2 regions of the Paenibacillus sp. FSL R5-0517 genome follow, and region 1 is predicted to be linked to the other one. Evidence: predicted binding sites of a transcription regulator. Region 1 holds the regulator's gene; the other holds the start of a gene.
The links. Region 1 encodes Rex, which represses fermentation and respiration genes when NADH is low (regulators of the CRP and FNR family bind a similar motif). Its sites were predicted from a motif close to TTGTGAAATATTTCACAA; they were not measured.
Positions count from the first base shown of each region.

Region 2: the regulator Rex is predicted to act here: its motif matches at 5,763-5,780, upstream of MKX40_RS14930 (cytochrome ubiquinol oxidase subunit I).

Region 1 covers NZ_CP150235.1:4,336,203-4,347,113, forward strand. Annotated here, with positions in the region: gene MKX40_RS19165 (DnaD domain-containing protein) at 1-256, opposite strand, end outside; gene asnS (asparagine--tRNA ligase) at 277-1,572, opposite strand; gene MKX40_RS19175 (acetate kinase) at 1,674-2,879, opposite strand; gene MKX40_RS19180 (3-hydroxyacyl-CoA dehydrogenase NAD-binding domain-containing protein) at 2,876-3,748, opposite strand; gene MKX40_RS19185 (AAA family ATPase) at 3,882-5,384, opposite strand; gene MKX40_RS19190 (hypothetical protein) at 5,377-5,904, opposite strand; gene MKX40_RS19195 (DUF5590 domain-containing protein) at 6,205-6,735, opposite strand; gene MKX40_RS19200 (amidohydrolase) at 6,775-8,079, opposite strand; gene MKX40_RS19205 (redox-sensing transcriptional repressor Rex) at 8,066-8,719, opposite strand; gene dinG (ATP-dependent DNA helicase DinG) at 8,939-10,911, opposite strand, start outside.
Region 2 covers NZ_CP150235.1:3,341,253-3,348,783, forward strand. Annotated here, with positions in the region: gene MKX40_RS14900 (histidine-type phosphatase) at 1-771, shown strand, start outside; gene MKX40_RS14905 (sigma-70 family RNA polymerase sigma factor) at 961-1,452, shown strand; gene MKX40_RS14910 (hypothetical protein) at 1,452-2,423, shown strand; gene MKX40_RS14915 (GNAT family N-acetyltransferase) at 2,511-3,077, opposite strand; gene MKX40_RS14920 (LysR family transcriptional regulator) at 3,108-3,983, opposite strand; gene MKX40_RS14925 (MFS transporter) at 4,093-5,496, shown strand; gene MKX40_RS14930 (cytochrome ubiquinol oxidase subunit I) at 5,910-7,274, shown strand; gene MKX40_RS14935 (cytochrome d ubiquinol oxidase subunit II) at 7,274-7,531, shown strand, end outside.

The DNA.
Region 1 (10,911 bases):
CCCTCATCAGACGTTGCAACATTCTGGCAATGCCATCAGGTGCAAGTCCCATACGCCCCGCAAGCTCTTCAAGCGTCGGAAACTCATTGAACTCCGCCTGACGGAACCCTAGGAGTTGAATCAGAAGAAGCACTTCTGCATCTGATAGGCCAAGCTGGTGATAATAACGTAACAAGGCATAAGGCAGATGGGCTGTACCCGAAGTCATGCCATAAGCTGCTCCATCCAACCAGGCTTTGGATGTGGTATCTTCCATAGACGGTCCTCGGTTAAGCATTAAGGGTACAGACGATAGAGCATACGTGGGAATGCGATTGTTTCACGCACATGATCCAATCCACAGATCCATGCTACCGTCCGCTCCAATCCCAGACCGAAACCGGAGTGAGGAACCGATCCGTATTTACGTAAATCCAGGTACCATTGGTAAGCTTCATCCGAGAGATTGTGCTCCTCAAAACGTTGTTGCATCAATTCCGGATCATCAATACGCTGAGAACCGCCAATAATCTCTCCGTAGCCTTCAGGTGCAATCATATCAGCACAAAGAACAACTTCTGGACGATTTGGATCTGGTTTCATATAGAAAGCTTTGATTCCTGCAGGGTAATGCGTGATAAAGACTGGTGTATTGTACTTCTCGGCAATGGCTGTTTCGTGCGGTGCACCGAAGTCTTCTCCCCAAGGAATATCAAAGCCTTGTCCATGCAGGAATTCAATCGCTTCATCATACGTAATTCGCGGGAATGGCGCTACGATGCCTTCGAGTTTGGATACATCACGACCGATGGATTCCAGTTCTGCACGGCAGTTTTTCACCACGGATTGAACAACATGAGCAATAAATTTCTCTTGTACGCGCAGACTTTCCTCGTGATCTACAAATGCCATTTCCGGCTCAATCATCCAGAATTCAATCAGATGGCGACGTGTTTTGGATTTCTCAGCACGGAATGTAGGACCAAAGGAATATACTTTGCCCAGCGCCATAGCTGCTGCTTCCATATACAATTGACCACTTTGCGTCAGATAAGCATCTTCATCAAAGTATTTGATGTGGAACAGGTTTGTCGTTCCTTCCGCAGACGACGGTGTCAAAATCGGAGGATCAACTTGTGTGAATCCGTTACCATCAAAGAACTGCTGAACAGCACGAATAATCTCTGCACGAATCACCATAACCGCACGTTGCTTCGTAGAACGGAGCCACAGATGACGATGGTCCATCAAGAAATCAACACCATGCTCTTTAGGCGTGATTGGATAGTTTTCAGTCAGATGTATAATTTCGACCCCAGTCACAGTCATCTCGTAACCGGACGCACTGCGAGGTTCTTCACGAATAATCCCTGTAACATACAAAGAACTTTCTTGAGTCAGGCTCTTCGCATTGTTCCAGATCTCTTCGCTAACTTCACTTTTTACAACAACCCCTTGAATATATCCGGTTCCATCACGCAACTGCAAAAACTGAATTTTGCCGCTGGAACGTTTGTTGTTAATCCAGGCACCGATCGTTACGGTCTCGCCCACATGCTCGTTCACATTACGAATTACACAATTCGTATTCATGCCATATCTCCCCTTGGTTCCTGAAATTTGAAAATGCAGCGGACAGGCTGTTGCCTGTCCTCTGCACTTCCTTGCCACTCTATATTTACTTTACAGTTAGATTACTTAGAATTCAATACGATTCGATGCGTATCGCGCGCAATGACCAATTCTTCATTTGTTGGAACAACGAGAACATCCACTTTCGAGTTCGCTGTTGTGATGCGACGCGGCTCACCAGAACGGACTGCGTTCAGGGCTTCGTCCAGCTCAACGCCAAGATACGTAAGTTGCTCACATACTTTTTGGCGAAGAACAACGGAGTTCTCACCTACACCAGCTGTGAAGACAATCACGTCTACACCGTTCATTGCAGCTGCATATGATCCGATGTATTTACGCAGACGGTATTCGTACATTTCAAAAGCGAGCGTGGAGTTCGCATCGCCATTCTCCATACCTTCTGTAATCTCACGCATGTCACTGCTGATTCCGGAGATTGCAAGCAATCCACTGTGTTTGTTCAACATGGAGTTCACTTCGCTTACGCTCAGTTCTTCCTTGTTCATGACATAAGGTACGATGGCTGGGTCAAGGTCACCCGAACGCGTTCCCATCATCAGTCCCTCTAGTGGAGTCATACCCATCGAAGTATCAACGGATACGCCACCTTTAACTGCTGTTACACTACCACCGTTACCGACGTGACAAGTGATGATTTTCAGATCTTCCACTGGACGATCCAGATATTCAGCAGCTGCCTTGCTTACGAAATCATGGGAAGTACCATGTGCGCCGTAGCGACGTACTTTATATTTTTTGTAAAGTACACGCGGAATAGCATACAGATATGCTTTTTCCGGCATCGTTTGATGGAACGCTGTATCGAAGACCATTACCTGAGGCACACCTGGCATATTTAATTCAGCCGCACGAATCCCCATCATTGCTGCAGGGTTATGAAGTGGAGCCAAGTCGAACAAACGACGAATTTCAGCTTTGGCAGCATCATCTACCAATGCAGATTCTTTAAATGCTTCACCACCGTGAACAACACGGTGTCCAACAGCTTGAATTTCATTTACAGAATCCAGTACACCATTTTCTTTATGAGTCAAAATATCAATGACTTTACGGATTGCTGTTGTATGCTCCAGAATCTCACTAACTTCTGTAACATCCTCACGGCCTGTCGGTTTGTGTGTCAGAATGGAGGAATCCATTCCGATCCGCTCTACTAGACCTTTAGCCAGGACAGATTCGTCCGTCATATTATACAGTTGATATTTGAGCGAGGAACTCCCCGCATTAATTACGAGTACTTTCACAGTCGGTCACCATCCTTGTCGTACTTGAAGAATCCTTCGCCTGTTTTGACACCCAGGTGTCCTGCACGCACCATTTTCTTCAGGACCGTGGAAGGACGATATTTCAATTCTCCGAATTCACGGAACATTCTTTCGAGTGCAGCTTCAACAGAGTCCAATCCGAAACGGTCAGCCATTTCGAGTGGTCCATGTTGGAAGTTGTATCCGATACGCATTGCATCATCGATATCTTCAGCAGATGCAACACCTTCCTGTAATACATGCAACGCTTCGTTAATCAACAGACAGATCAAGCGGGAAGTTACGAATCCAGGTGATTCATAGATCATGACTCCTTTTTTATCTGCCACTTCTTCAACAAAACGTCTGGTCTCTTCGAATGTTGAATCCGACGTTTTCAGTCCACGAATAATCTCTACAAGATCAACCCGGGATACCGGGTGAATAAAGTGCATACCAATAACACGCTCTGGGTATTTGGTCGAGCTTGCAAGCTCGGTCAAACTCAGCGTGGATGTATTACTTGCCAGAATGACATTGCTTGGGCAAACTTGGTCCAGTTGGCTGAATACTGCTTTTTTCGCATCCAGATCTTCTGAAATCGTCTCAATGACCATATCGCAAGTTCCAAGTTCAGCTAAATGAGCTACCTTGGTAATACGGGAAAGAATCAATTTCTTCTCCGCTTTTGTAATCGCCCATTTCTCCAGTTGTTTATCCAGGTTCGTTTCGATCATGTCATAGGCATGATCCAGTTTTTGTGTTGTATGCTCCACGAGAAGCACATCAAGTCCTTTGGCTGCGAGCATTTGGGAAATACCTTGCCCCATCGTACCGCCGCCGACAACTCCTATTTTTTTGAAAAACATGGTTCTGCTCCATCCTTTCGGTTCTCTATTTCTCTATTGTACCCTGTTCGCCGAAAATTACAAATTTCGACCCAACATATAATAATATCTTAGCACGAGTGAAATGTAAAAAAAAATAACCAGCATAAAGAAATTATGCTGGTAAACGGGCACTGTCACGAAATTGACAACGAAATTGTTCGCCGGACAAAACTTCCTCTCGAATCAGGATGTCGAGTGAATTGTCGAAAATTGTCCGTTGTTCTTCAAGTAAGCGCTTCGTCTGTTCCATGAGTTCTTGCAATATTAATTTATTCTCTCGCATGAGCTCCTCGGTGGTAACCATATCCATGTTCACAATCCCAAGAGAAGTCAATCCGGAAGCCATCATCGTTTGCACGACATTGGTTGCTTGATCAAAGTCATTGCGCGAACCCGTAGAACGTCCACCGTAATACATTTCCTCTGCAGCAGCTCCTCCAAGTGCAATCATGATCTGCTCTTCAAGAAAACGCTTCGTATAAAGGAACTGTTCCTGTTGCGGGTTATGACGCACATATCCCAGCGCCTGTCCACGCGGACTGAGTGCCACCTGGCTTACACTGCCCGGACGAACAAGTTCAGCCATAATGGCGTGTCCCAATTCATGAATGGCAACCCTTTTCTTCTCTTCCACACTGGACTCACGATCTGTTTTCTCGCCCATCATAACTTTATCAATAGCCAGAGACAAGTGCCGTTGTTCTATGTGTAACAGCCCATCCCGCATGGCATATATCGCTGCTTCGTTCATCACACTTTCAAGCTGCGCACCGGAGAAACCATACGATTCTTCCGCTGTCTTCTCCAGATTCACTTCCTTCATCAGAGGTTTATTCACCGCATGCAATTCCAGAATATGCTTTCTACCCTTCTTGTCAGGCAAGTCCACTTGAATGTGGCGGTCAAAACGTCCTGGACGTGTCAGGGCGCTATCCAGCATTTCCTTGCGGTTTGTTGCAGCAATAACCAGTATTCTTGGGGTATCGGAAGAATAAATTCCATCCATTTCCGTCAAGAGCTGGTTCAGCGTCTGATCATACTCCCGCTGTTGTCCACCTTCACGTTTCCCCCCGATGACATCGATCTCATCGATAAATATAATAGCATTTTCTTTATTTTCCTTGGTGGCACGGGTTCTTGCATCCTTGAACAAATCCCGAATTCTGCTGGCACCAACACCAACATACATTTCCACAAACTCACTGCCCGATGCAGCAACGAAAACAGAATCGGTGTAATGCGCAGCCGCTTTGGCCATCAACGTTTTCCCTGTCCCTGGAGGGCCTGTCAGCAAGATCCCTTTTAACGGGCGAATCCCGAACTTGCGAATTTCTTCATGTTTGATGAGAAAGTCCAGTGCTTCACGCAATTCTTGCTTGGCACTGTCCTGACCACCAATTTCTTCAAAAGTAAGCTTGGAAGGACCTTTTTTCTTCCGTTTACGCTCCTGTGCAGCGCCTACGGTAATCCCGCCACGCATTTGCATCATGAACAACAAAGCTCCAACAAACACCGCTGCAATTAGAATCGGAACAATATTAACACCAGTAAAAGCAAGAAAAATAATCAACACGGGGACAAATCCAATGGCAATTTCTTTGGTCCACTTAGGCATTAGGCCACACTCCTATCTGACCGGGCACACGCGGCAGAATAATAAACTTGCTGGCATCTCCGTCTCTAAGACTAACATATACATTGTTGTCATCCATCGCTGTATTTACCTTTATTCCATTCGTAGCCATCTTGGACAATGTTGGTGTGATCTCGGTGTACTGTTTGTTCTCCATCGCCTGAGCTACGGTAAACATCGCATCACCCCACCAGCTTTCGAGTGCTTCACTGGAATGATCTACAACATCCAACTTTAATGAGCGAGTTCCAATCAAGGTCTGTCCTTCTTTGTGAATATATTGTACCAGTCTGCCCAAATCAACATCAGGTTGCAGATCCAGTTTCAATTGTACGTCATTGCGGTTAATAGTTAATTGAACGTCATTGACTCCATCGTACTGGGTAACCATCTTTTCAATCGGATTCTGCAAAGCCACCTGACGATACACAAACCAACCTCCAAACAACACAACGGCTGAAATGACGGCAGTTAAAGCAATAGGCAATACTTTTAGCTTCAAGTGAATTACCCCTCCCAGATTTTGGCCTAACTTACTGGCCTATTGGTATATACGAATATGTGCACATTGATCCCTGCGAGAATTTCGACAGGTTTATTTGTTATGAATGTAACTTTGAGTACATAACTGAGTATATCACATCGTATATACAATTTCGAAGGCGAAAATATGAATAAATTATTAATTTTAACTATTTAAATCAAAACTGTTCACAGGCAACACAAAGAACCGGTTCAGTCGGATATCCGTCTGCCGGTTCTTTCACTTCTATGATTCTCTAGCTAAGTTACTCTATTTGTTCTAGCTGTTCGGGAGTGTGTAAACCAAGTCTACCTGTTCTCCATTGCTAAAACGATAAAACCGATAGTGGTTATGTGTACCGTCTTTATAATACACTTGCCACACATATATTCCATTCACAACTCCGGGCATGATTCGTTTAATCTCACCGGCTGGAACTTCGGAACTAAAGCGATTGCGTATCTGTGCTTCGGACATGCCATTCTGCAACAGTTCACTGTGTATAGCGTTAGCACCTGTAGCAGGTTGATTGTTTGCATCGAATTTAACCCAGACCATAACATCCTGGTTATCCTTGTTTTTGCCGAGCAGGGTCCAGTAGATGTTGTCAGAGCCTTCTTTATCACCCCAGATGTACTTACGCAATTCATCATAAGATGTAATGCCCAGTTGCTCCTGTGCTGCCTGTATGGCGAGCGCTTCTTCCTTACGCTGGTCCTGTGTGACATACACGTAATAACGCTGAAGTCCAAACAGAATCAGAACCAGTGCAAGCAGCGAAATCCATATCCACTTCTTTTTTTTCTTCAAAAGCCGAACTTCCTTTCCCTATGATGCTCCGCAATGCAATTAACGAGCAAGCAAACCATCAAATGCCAATTGAGACTCACGCAAAATGCGTTCTTCATCCAGCGTCAGACATTCGCCATGTTTAACCACTTGTTTCCCATCTACCCATACGTGCTCCACATCTTTGGCAGAGGCTGAATAAATCGTATGCGAGATCAGGTCTGTATGTGGGTAGAAGTGTGCCTGTTCAATGTCCAGGGCGATGAAATCAGCCTTCATGCCTACCTGAAGCGCACCGGTATTGTTCAGGAAGATGGATTTAGCACCATATGAAGTTCCGAGTAGTAACGCTTCGCCCGCTGGCACGGCAGTCGGATCACCAGACACACCTTTGTGGATCAATGCAGCCAGTCTCATTTCTTCAAACATATCCAGGTTGTTGTTGCTTGCCGGTCCGTCGGTTCCGAGTGACACGGTAACTCCTGCTTTCAGTAATGCAGGTACCCGCGCAACACCGGAAGCGAGTTTCAGGTTACTTCCCGGGTTATGGGATACAGCCACATCATGGCGGGCCAAAATTTCAATCTCTTCATCATTTAGATGCACCGCATGTGCTACCAGGGATGGACGGGAGAAAAAGCCCAGTTTCTCCAGATGTGCCACAGGACGCAGTCCATAGTCTGTAACGTTCTGCTCCACTTCACGAAGCGTTTCCGACATATGTGTATGCAGAGGAAGGTTAAGATCATTTGCGACCTGTACAAGCTTCTCTATGTAGTCAGGAGGGCATGTATATGGTGCGTGTGGCGAGATTACGGTTGTGATGCGACCATCTGCCTGTCCATTCCACTCACGCGCAAACGCTGCCGACTCCTCCAGCTTCCGCAATTGCTCTTCTTCCGAGCACAGCCCGATTACACCACGTGCAAGTGCTGCTCTAACGCCGGATTGTTCCACAACTTTGGCAACCTGATCCATGTGATCATACATGTCCAGGAAAGCTGTAGTTCCGCCTTTCAACATTTCAAGCACGGATAGCGAAGTTCCCCAATATACGTCTTGAGAAGTCATTTTTGCTTCCATCGGCCACATTTTTTCCTGCAACCATACTTGTAACGCAAGATCGTCCCCGTGTCCTCTAAGCAACGACATCGCTGCATGACCATGCGTATTGATCAGACCCGGCAGGAAGAACAATCCTTTTCCATCCACTTTGGTACAATTTTCGTCTCCATCCGGCAATGTCTCACCAATATGCACAATCTTGTCATTCTCGACAACCATGTATCCATGAACCACGTTCCATGTAGTGCCTTCATTAACGGCAAATTTGCCGTTGTGAATTACCCATCTATTTGTTGTCATCTTCCTCGTCGTCCTTTCCAGTCTCCAAGTAATAGGCCAAACTAAGCAGATCCGTTGTAAAGTCAGCATGGTGAATGCGGATATGTGGCGGTGTTTTTAGAATGGTTGGTGCAAAATTAAGAATCGCTTCGATTCCCGACTCAATAAGTTGATCGGCTACATTTTGAGCTTCCGTATCCGGAACGGTAATAATTCCGATGCGGATGTTATCTGTCTTAACCGCTTCCGTTAATTCATTCATTGGTTTTACCGTCAAACTGTTGATTTGACTACCAATCTTCGGTCCATATGCATCGAATACAGCAACAATCTTCATGTTGTCTTTCAGATATGCGTTGTAGTTGGACAAGGCCTGTCCCAGGTTACCCGCACCTACCAAAGCTACATTAATTTGCTGATCAATTTTGAGAATGTGACGAATTTTCTCGATCAAATAGGATACATCATACCCGATCCCTTTTCGACCAAAATCACCGAAGTAAGCCAGGTCTTTTCGAATTTGGGCCGGATTCAGATCCAGCCTCTGTCCAAGTTCTTGAGAAGAAACAGTAGCCACCTCACGCTGATGTAACTCGTTCAAATAGCGCAAGTATACAGGCAGACGTCGTACCACCGCTTCCGAAATTTTATCCGATTTCATTCTTGCTCCCCCTTACCAATGCCACGATAAAATAATAGATGAAAAGATGAGCATTCTGTATAAACTCAAAGATAGACGTGACATTTTATACAGAATGCTCTTTGTAATTTAGGTTATAAGTTCTTACGTGCAACTGCTTTAATCGGATACGGAAATATCTAATAAAGTTTAACGCCAAACGATAGTGTCATGCAATGATATAACAAACAAAATCAACCATTATTCTTGTTCATTAACTGGTTTTTCTAACCACTCGGTAATCCGTGGAACCATCTGCTCCGTGAGCATATGCTCCATTTTGGGACCAGGTAATGAATATAAAAAGAATTTGCCATAGTACGCTTCGATCACACGTGTATCATAAACAATGACAATACCTCTGTCCTTCGCTGTTCGCACCAATCGGCCAAATCCTTGCTTGAAACGAATGACCGCTTGCGGCACAGACAGTTTCATGAATGGATTTTTCTTTTGCTCCTGGAGCAATTCACTCTTGGCTTCAACCAACGGATGATTCGGCGGCTGGAAAGGCAGACGCACAATAGCGAGACAGGTCAGTGCTTCTCCCGGGATATCTACACCCTCCCAGAAGCTGCTTGTGCCCAAGAGTACCGTAGCTTTGGCATCCTGGAACCTGCGAGTTAACTTGGAGCGGCTTCCACTGTCCACACCTTGACCCAACAACGAGATGTCGTTACCAGACAGTGCCTCCTTCAGCGGATCATAGACCTGTCGAAGCATCTTGTATGAAGTAAACAGAACCATCATGCGTCCACGCGTGGCAATTGCGGTCTCTGCGAGTGATTGCACCAGCATATTGACAAAGTGCGCATCACCCACACTGCCTTTCACACTTGGGAAATCACGCGGAATCACTAGAAGTGCCTGATCACGATAATTAAAAGGTGATGGCAGCATCGACGTTAACAGCCGATTATTCTCAGAGGCTTCCTGTAAGCCAAGCTGCTCAATCATGAACTGGAATGACTTATCTACAGAGAGCGTAGCCGATGTAAGCACAACACTTTTCTTTTTATCAAAGAACAAATCCTTCAGTTGTGCACTGACATCGACAGGTACGGCGTACAGTTGAAGAGATTTACTGCGGAACTGACCGCTGGCTTCCATCCAGTACACCGTTTTGGCATCATCCATACGCATGAAGAATCGCAGATTCTCCTTCAATGTGGTCAGATCTTTCAGCAGTCCTGTAATGTCCGTAATCAGACTATCCGATTGATAATCATCCTGATCCTCTTTCACCTCAAGCAGCAATTTGTCCCCTTTGCGAACCAAATCGCCCAGAGTCACATAGATCTGGTTCTCCAGATCCTGCAACTCCTGCCATTTCGCAGGTTTCTGAGATGCCTTCAGGCGCAGGGAAAATTGCCCTGTCTCTCCCGGTGAAGCATCACTTCGTTCAGGCAAAAGACCGAACAGAGCATCGCTCATACGATCCCACAGTTCCTTAACCTCAACAGCTAGCGGGAACATCTGATCTACCATGGAGCCCCATTGCACCGAATTTTCATGCCCGGATAACTGCGAACGAAGCATAGGCAGTTGTCCATTACGACTGTCTTTAAACAGACGGGTCAGGGTATGAACCAACGTGAAATATTTCATATGCATTCCGAGATGTTTACCCGCTACATCTTCCAGATGATGGGCCTCATCGATCACAAGACTCTCATAGGCTGGCAACAACTGATGTGCTGCTTTGACATCCGTAAACAATTTGGAGTGATTGGTTATTACGATATCAGACAACCCGGCCTCATGTTTGGCGCGATGATAGAAACATTTGCGGAACCATGGGCAGGATCTTCCCAGACAGGACTCGGATTCGCTCTGTACAGTCTCCCAGAAGTCGCCTCCGCGTCCGCTAAGGTTAAGCTCCTCATCATCTCCAGTTTCAGTCTGTGTGAGCCACACAATCATCTGAGCGGCTGTGAAATAATCCTCTTTGGGCGTGGCGAATTCACGTTTATTGATTTTGTGTTCAAATTTGCGCAGGCACAGGTAATGTCCACGTCCTTTGAAGACAGCAGCCTTAAACGGAAACGGAACCACTTGGGTCAGCATCGGAATATCTCGCTCTCTCAATTGCTCCTGCAAATTGATCGTATGCGTGCTGACCATGACTTTCTGTTCTTGTTTCACACTTTCGTATATCGCTGGCAGCAGATAAC
Region 2 (7,531 bases), 1.0 Mb from region 1:
GACTGGGTTAAGTTATACGAGGATTATGTCACACAGAGCACTGGAACGCGGTATGCAAAAGACGTCCTTTTGCAATTTTTCTCTGAAGACTTTTATCAGCGATTGAATTCTGGAGAGTTCGAGTTGAAGGATGAAAAAGGGAAAGTGAAACTCAGTAACCCAACGGAAGCTGCTTCTAATTTATACGAACTGTACATTATATCTTCGAATATTAAAGGGGAAGGTGATTTCGAATTCGGGCGGTATTTTACGAACAACCAGTTAAAGTGGTATGAGAGCGTTGATAATATCAATGACTTTTATGAAAAAGGTCCATCCTTAACATCCACGGATCTGCCGCAGAATATCATCGCACCCCTGGTCAAAGAATTAATCGTGTCTACCGAACAATCCATTCAGCAGAAGGACACGGCTGGTATATTTCGTTTTGCTCACGCAGAAACCATTATTCCACTATCTTCATTCCTGGATATCGCCGGAGCTAATGTGAGTATCGACCAACCGCAGGACGTGACCGAAAACTGGAATGGCTCAGTCGTCTCACCGATGGGAGCAAACATCCAATGGATTTTGTATTCCAATGGTAAGGATGACCTCGTAAAGATGCTTAGAAATGAAGAAGAAATCGCCTTTCCGATCGAAACAAAGACCTACCCATACTATAAATGGGATGATGTGAAGACATATTACCAAAACAAACTGCAGAAGGTAGGCGTGGAACTGGACAGCAGTTTGGAAGATAATATTGAGCTTTTACAGAAGAAGTTCTAGTCGGGGAGAAGATATACAATTATAACAAGATAAAGATAAAGACGAAAAAGATGAAGAAAGCGACTCTCTCCATGGAGCTGCTTTCTTTTTTTGCATGTTATCTAAATGGAACAATAAAAAATCCAAAACAAAATGTGACCAAATGCCGTCCTTAGGAGTGTTAGAGGTATAAAGGAGGGCATAACAACCATGCAGCGATCAGTGCCCCAGCTGGGCGATCATGTGATGAAAGTCTACGAGACATATGCGGATACGCTGTTCCGAATTGCCATGGTGCACCTTGGCAGACGTGAAGACGCGGAGGAAGCCACTCAGGATACCTTCATCAAACTAATAGAAAAAGCCCCTACATTCAACGATGCAGAGCATCAAAAAGCATGGTTGATTCGGGTCATCACCAATCATTGCAAATCCTTATTAGGCAGAGGCTGGCGCAAACGTGAGGTCAAGCTGGAGGGTGTCGATGCCCTTACAACGGACAACCCGGAAGATCACGCGCTGATCGAACTCGTGCTGTCACTGCCCCTCAAGTATAGATCGGTGGTTCATCTGTATTATTACGAAGATTATGCAATTCGGGAAATCAGCGAGATTCTGGAGATTAGCGAGTCAGCGGTGAAGATGAGATTAAAGCGAGGAAGAGAGCTGTTAAAGCTGGAGCTGGAAGGAGAGGAACTGTAATGAAGGAAGAACAATTCAAACAAAACTACAAGAAAGCGGTGGATCATATGAAAACAAACGAACAAATGAAAAATCGGCTAGAGCAAGCTTTGAACACACAAAATCAGGGGCCAAAACGTCAACGCAAACCACTATACATCGCAGCAAGTGTCGTTATCGCTGCCAGCATTGGCTTGGCTGCGCCGAGTGTGTGGCAGCAATTCAATGGACCAGCCGCACCAACTCCTCAGGTGGCAGAGGTGACTCCGGGAGGGTCGTTTGATCCGATTGTGATTCCAAAGATGGAATTGCCGGATTCACAGGGTAAAGGCGCGATGGCTGATATGCTGCAATTGGTTGTGTTTGGAGGAAACGTCTATACACAGTCCCCAACATTGCTTGAAGGCGCAAATGCACTCAACCTGCGTGGCGAGAAGCTTGGCACAACAACTGGCGGCATCCATGAGCTGAGCGGTCAGGATAAATACACAGAACTTGCTTCCAATATTGGCGAAGCAGACATCTATGCAGTGAATGGTTACGATAAAGACTTCCGCATCATGTCTTACACCGAGATCGATGGTCAGGTGTATGCTCAACTATTCGACAAGAACAACGGGATCACCATTGGTACGGGTGCCGACCTGATCGGTAAGCTACATCTCGAAGGTAACGTTGCCTCGGCACAATGGGAGACGTTTGATAGCTGGAACAATGGAAAGCAGCAGTTTCAGCCGTTAGCAGCGGATGAATCACTGGAAAGCTTCATCTCTGCGTTATCTGCTGCTAAACCAATTGCAACGAGTCCGGAATTGGAAGAGAACCTCTACGGTAAGGAAGATCGCAAGATCATCTACCTCACGCTGAAAGATAAAACTCAAGTCCCACTGGTTTTGTTCGGTGAAGGTTTGGTTCGTTACGGTAATGTTCCTGCATTTCTCGAAGTTGAAAAAGGCGCGTTTCAATCCTTCTGGAACAGCTTGGGCGAGTAAGGAGAACACGGAGATACGATTGAATGAAGAAGAGCGAACAGGGCACGAAAGTGCTTTGTTCGCTCTTTAGATTATCGGAGGAGTTGTTTAATTAAAATTTTTGTAATACACCAAATGATCGGTCCACTCATCATTTTCGTGTATGAAACCTTTACGGACACATTCAAATTCCATACCCACGCTTTCAGCTAACTTCACAGAAGGGGTATTATCCAGATTGATATGGGCTTCTATACGGTGGAATTTCAGATGTTTAAATGCAATATGAAGAGCTGCATTCACAGCTTCTTTGCCGTAACCTTTTCGCCAATACTGATTATGGATCGTATATCCGAAGCTTCCCCATTGAAAATCATCTCTCGCCAAGGTTGCAATATCAACCATACCCAGATGTGTGCCATCTTCCTTGCTAAAGACACCGAATACATAAACCGCATCTGTACGCGCTAACTCCTGGTGTCGATCCACCAGATGATGGAACCAATCCAGTGTACATTCACTCATATCCATTTTCCCTTTATCATGGCGGTGCTGGGAGGGCAAGCGTTTTTCAAATTCATTTAACCAATTCTCATAATCGTTTTTCTGTAATGGTCTGATGACTAATCGTTCTGTCTCTGAAATATGATCAAATTTATCTGCTTTTAATTTCAAAATGACATCTCCTTTGGATTGAATTTTTATTCATGGCATAGCATTGAAATGCTCCATAACCACGCTGCGAAACTCTAAAGCGGCTTTGGAAATATACCTGTTTTTATGTGAAAGTAGAGCGATTTCCCGAACGAGTCTATGTTCCTCTACCTGAAGATATCTAATGCGTTCATGCGGGTTTCTGGCTGTGCTTGGTATAAATGCAAGACCGATCTCCGCTTCAACAAGGGCTGTTAATCGTGCAGGCTCATCACCTTCATACACATACTTCGGTACAAAACCAGCGGATTGACATGTAGAATCTACCATATCACGAACACCATAGCCTTGTTTTACCCCAACAAACGACTCATCCTTAAGCTCGGCTAGTTGAATGCTGCTTCGTTCTGCATATCGATGACCCATAGGAACAGCGACTACGATCGGATCGTCATAAAGTATCTGACATTCGATGTCGTCACCTTGCATTGGAGGGGAGGAGAGACCAAAATCTACCTCGCCCCGATATAGAAGCCTGGACATGTTTTCTAACGAAACCATTTGTACATGAAACTGAATGTCCGGTTGATTTTTGCGAAATTCTCGTAGTATACCTGGCAAAGTACTTGCCGTAGTTACCGCCAATTGCAGTATACCCTGATCTTTGTTGGAGAGGTCAGCGATTTCCCGCTTTCCTTGTTCCAATTCAAATAGGGCTTTTTCAGTTCGCTGAAGAAATGTTCTTCCAAAGTCGTTTAGTCGCAGCTTTCTCCCGATTCGATCAAATAAGGGGACTCCCAGGTCATCCTCTAATCGTTGTATCGTTTTGCTCAGAGAGGATTGCGTAACATGCAGCTTTCCCGCAGCTTCCGTAACATGTTCGCATCGGGCCACCGTCAGGAAATATTTTAGTTGAAGAAGCTCCATTTGCACCATTCCTTCATTCCTTCTAGTTCATCAAATCATAACATACAATGCGTTGGAATAAATGAATACTTTCAAGTAAGATGACAGCAGAAGAAGGAGTGATGCACTGATGAACGTTCGAAATAAAGGATTGATGTTGGCTGTTGGGCTTGGAATTATGTTGAATCCGTTGAATTCCTCCATGATTTCGGTGGCAATCTCCAGACTACAACAAGTGTACCAACTTGATTTTACAGCTGTTTCGTGGATCATTTTATCATTTTACATTGCCAGTGCTGTTGCTCAACCCGTCATGGGCAAGTGTAGCGATTTGTTCGGCCGCAGGAAGATCTTCCTCACGGGTCTTGTTATTGTTTTTGTATCGTCCATGCTTGCTCCGTGGTCTTCGAGCTTTTCGTGGCTCATCGTATTCCGGATCGTTCAATCGATTGGCACAAGCATGATGGTAGCCGTCGGAATGGCGATTGTAAGAATTAATGTGACTGACAAGCAAGCCTCCGCATTGTCTACTTTGGCGATATTCCTCTCCGGAGCAGCTGCCATCGGGCCATTTATTGGTGGAGTATTGATACATTGGTGGGACTGGCACAGCATATTCATCGTTAATATTCCGTTTGTCATAGCAAGCTTTGCGTTCGCCTGGAAAACAATTCCGAAGGACGAGTCATCTCCATCGATCACTATTCACATGTCCGTTCGGCAATGGCTTGCATTAATTGATGCATCAGGCATCCTGATGTTTACGGTAGCTTTGGTGACTCTGCTCATCGGATTACTGTCAGTAAATTCCACAGGAGATATTTCTACATGGCATCTGCTGACAGGAGGGATCGGGTTAATTACACTTGTCATGTTCATCCGGCATGAATTAAAAGCAGCCAAGCCATTCATCCCTCTGCGAACGTTTGCCATATATCCCGAGATGACTTGGGTGAATGTACAATACATGCTGGTGAACATCCTGTTTTACGCACTTTTTTTTGGAGTTCCAACGTATTTGAAGCAGGTACGTCATCTCAACGAAGTTCATACAGGAATGAGCATGCTGGCTTTGGGATTATGTTCAGTCATGATTGCTCCGATCGCAGGGCGCTGGATTGACAGATCGGGATCACGGCCAGCTCTGATCGTATCCGCTTCTTTAATGACATTTGGATCTATATTAATCGTTGTTATGAATGAAACTTCTCCAATCTTCATAATCATTGTTGCCTTAGCTTTATTTGGCATAAGTAACGGCTTAAACGCGGTTGGCATGCAAGCAGCTCTGTTCAAAAGCACACCCAAAGAAATGATAGGTGTTTCATCGGGGATTTTTAATACATCACGCTACCTGGGGACCATCATATCATCGTTATTGATTGGTATCGTTATGGGGGATACATTCAATGTGACAGGATTTCAGATGCTTGGAATTATCCTTACGGTATTAGCTGCATCACTGATCATCATGAGCGTACGCCGCGAGGCAGATGCGGTGAGTCCAGAGCAAATAAGCAAGCAAATAAAATAGTGAATCCACGTGCAATACCACGTTTACACCCAATGAATCAATAGCTCTATTGGGTGTATTTTTTGTTTTTCACCAAGTTGTCAGAAAGAGTTGATCCTTTCTTGAACGTTTAGGGTAGAAGACGTGACGTTGATTGAATTAGGTAAAAATAAAGATATAATAATTTTGATTATTAGGTCTCGCATAGCATTTTCTATGCATTTAATATCAGGAATCAACAGGAGTAATCGCAAAGTACATGTGGCAACATATCGTTGTAGCGTACTTTGTGAAAATTTTCTCTTATCCTAAACACACGAATTAGAGGAACGTCCTAATCTGATATTAAATGCAACCAGTGAGTAGCAGACCTGATCATAAGCAAATATTTTTCACTAAAAATCAACAGATTTTGAAAGGAGGCAACATAAAGAATGGCTATTGATACGGTGTTATGGAGCAGACTGGTGACTGGTTTGACACTCGGATTCCACGTTATTTTTGCAACGCTTGGTGTTGGTGTACCTTTGATGATTGCAATTGCAGAGTTCATCGGTATTCGGAAGAAGGATCACCATTACATACTTATGGCAAAGAGGTGGTCCAGAGGATTTGTCATATCTGTGGCGGTTGGTGTGGTGACAGGTACAGCGATATCGCTGCAATTGGCCCTGGTGTGGCCGAATTTTATGAAATTGGCCGGGAATGTTATTGCACTGCCACTATTTATGGAAGTATTCGCGTTCTTTTTTGAAGCGATCTTCTTGGGCATTTATTTGTACACGTGGGATCGGTTCAAAAATCCTTATATCCACTGGTTGCTGACTATACCGGTTGTTGCCGGGGCAGGGATGTCTGCTGTTTTTATCACGACAGTAAATGGATTCATGAACCAGCCTGAAGGCTTTGTCATGGAAGCAGGTCAATTCTTGGCAGTGAATCCTGTACAAGCAATGCTGAATGCGGCGACGTTCTCCAAAGTATTTCATGTATTAAGCTCTGCTTATCTGACAGGAGCTGCTCTGTTAGCAGGAATTGCAGCCTTGGCGATGCTGAGAAAAGGGGTGTCAGCCTACCACAAAAAGGGCCTGAACCTCATGATGGCCGTTGTTCTGGTCTTCAGCTTATTAAACTCCTTAGCCGGAGATGTATCTGCCAAGTTTTTGGCTGAGCATCAACCGGAGAAGCTCGCGGCTGCCGAGTGGCATTTCGAGACGGAAAGCGGCGCGGATCTGATCTTATTAGGATGGCTGAATGCTGAGCATGAAATCATAGGTGCTCTCCATTTGCCGAAAGTGCTCAGCTTTCTTGCCTTTGGAGACTTTAACGCCGAGGTAACCGGGCTGAATGAATTTCCACCCGATGAGCATCCGCCGTTACTTGTGCATTACTTGTTTGATCTGATGGCTGGAATCGGTTTCGCACTGCTTGCGATCTCATCTCTGTATTTCCTGTTTGTGTTCTGGAAGAAACGCAACCAGTTTAACAAGTGGATGCTACGCATGGTTGCACTCAGTGCACCGCTTGCATTTCTGGCCGTTGAGATGGGCTGGTTCTATGCAGAGATCGGGCGGCAGCCCTGGATCATCCGAGGTTATATGCGCGTAGAAGAGGCCGCCACTTCGTCACCGAGTGTACGAATTTTATTTTTCGTCTTCTTGCTTCTGTACATCGTGCTTGGCGTCATCTGTGTTCTCGTGCTGAGACGTTTGTTCAATAACAATCCTGCTGAGCTTGAGATGGAGAAATGGTTGAAAGAGAAGCGTGATCAATCAGCCAAGGGAGGGGAGCAGGCCTGATGAGTTATGAATTAATTGGTATATCGGTACTCTGGCTGTTCTTGTATGGCTATCTTATTGTAGCTTCTATTGATTTTGGAGCAGGTTTTTTCGCCTTTTATGCACGCCTGACCAAGCAGGATCATCTGATTAATCGGCTGATTTCCCGGTATCTATCACCGGTGTGGGAGATCACCAACGTATTTTTTGTCTTTTTCTATATTGGCATCGTCGGGTTTTTCCCGGATACCGCTTATTATTATGGCTCCGCGCTGCTT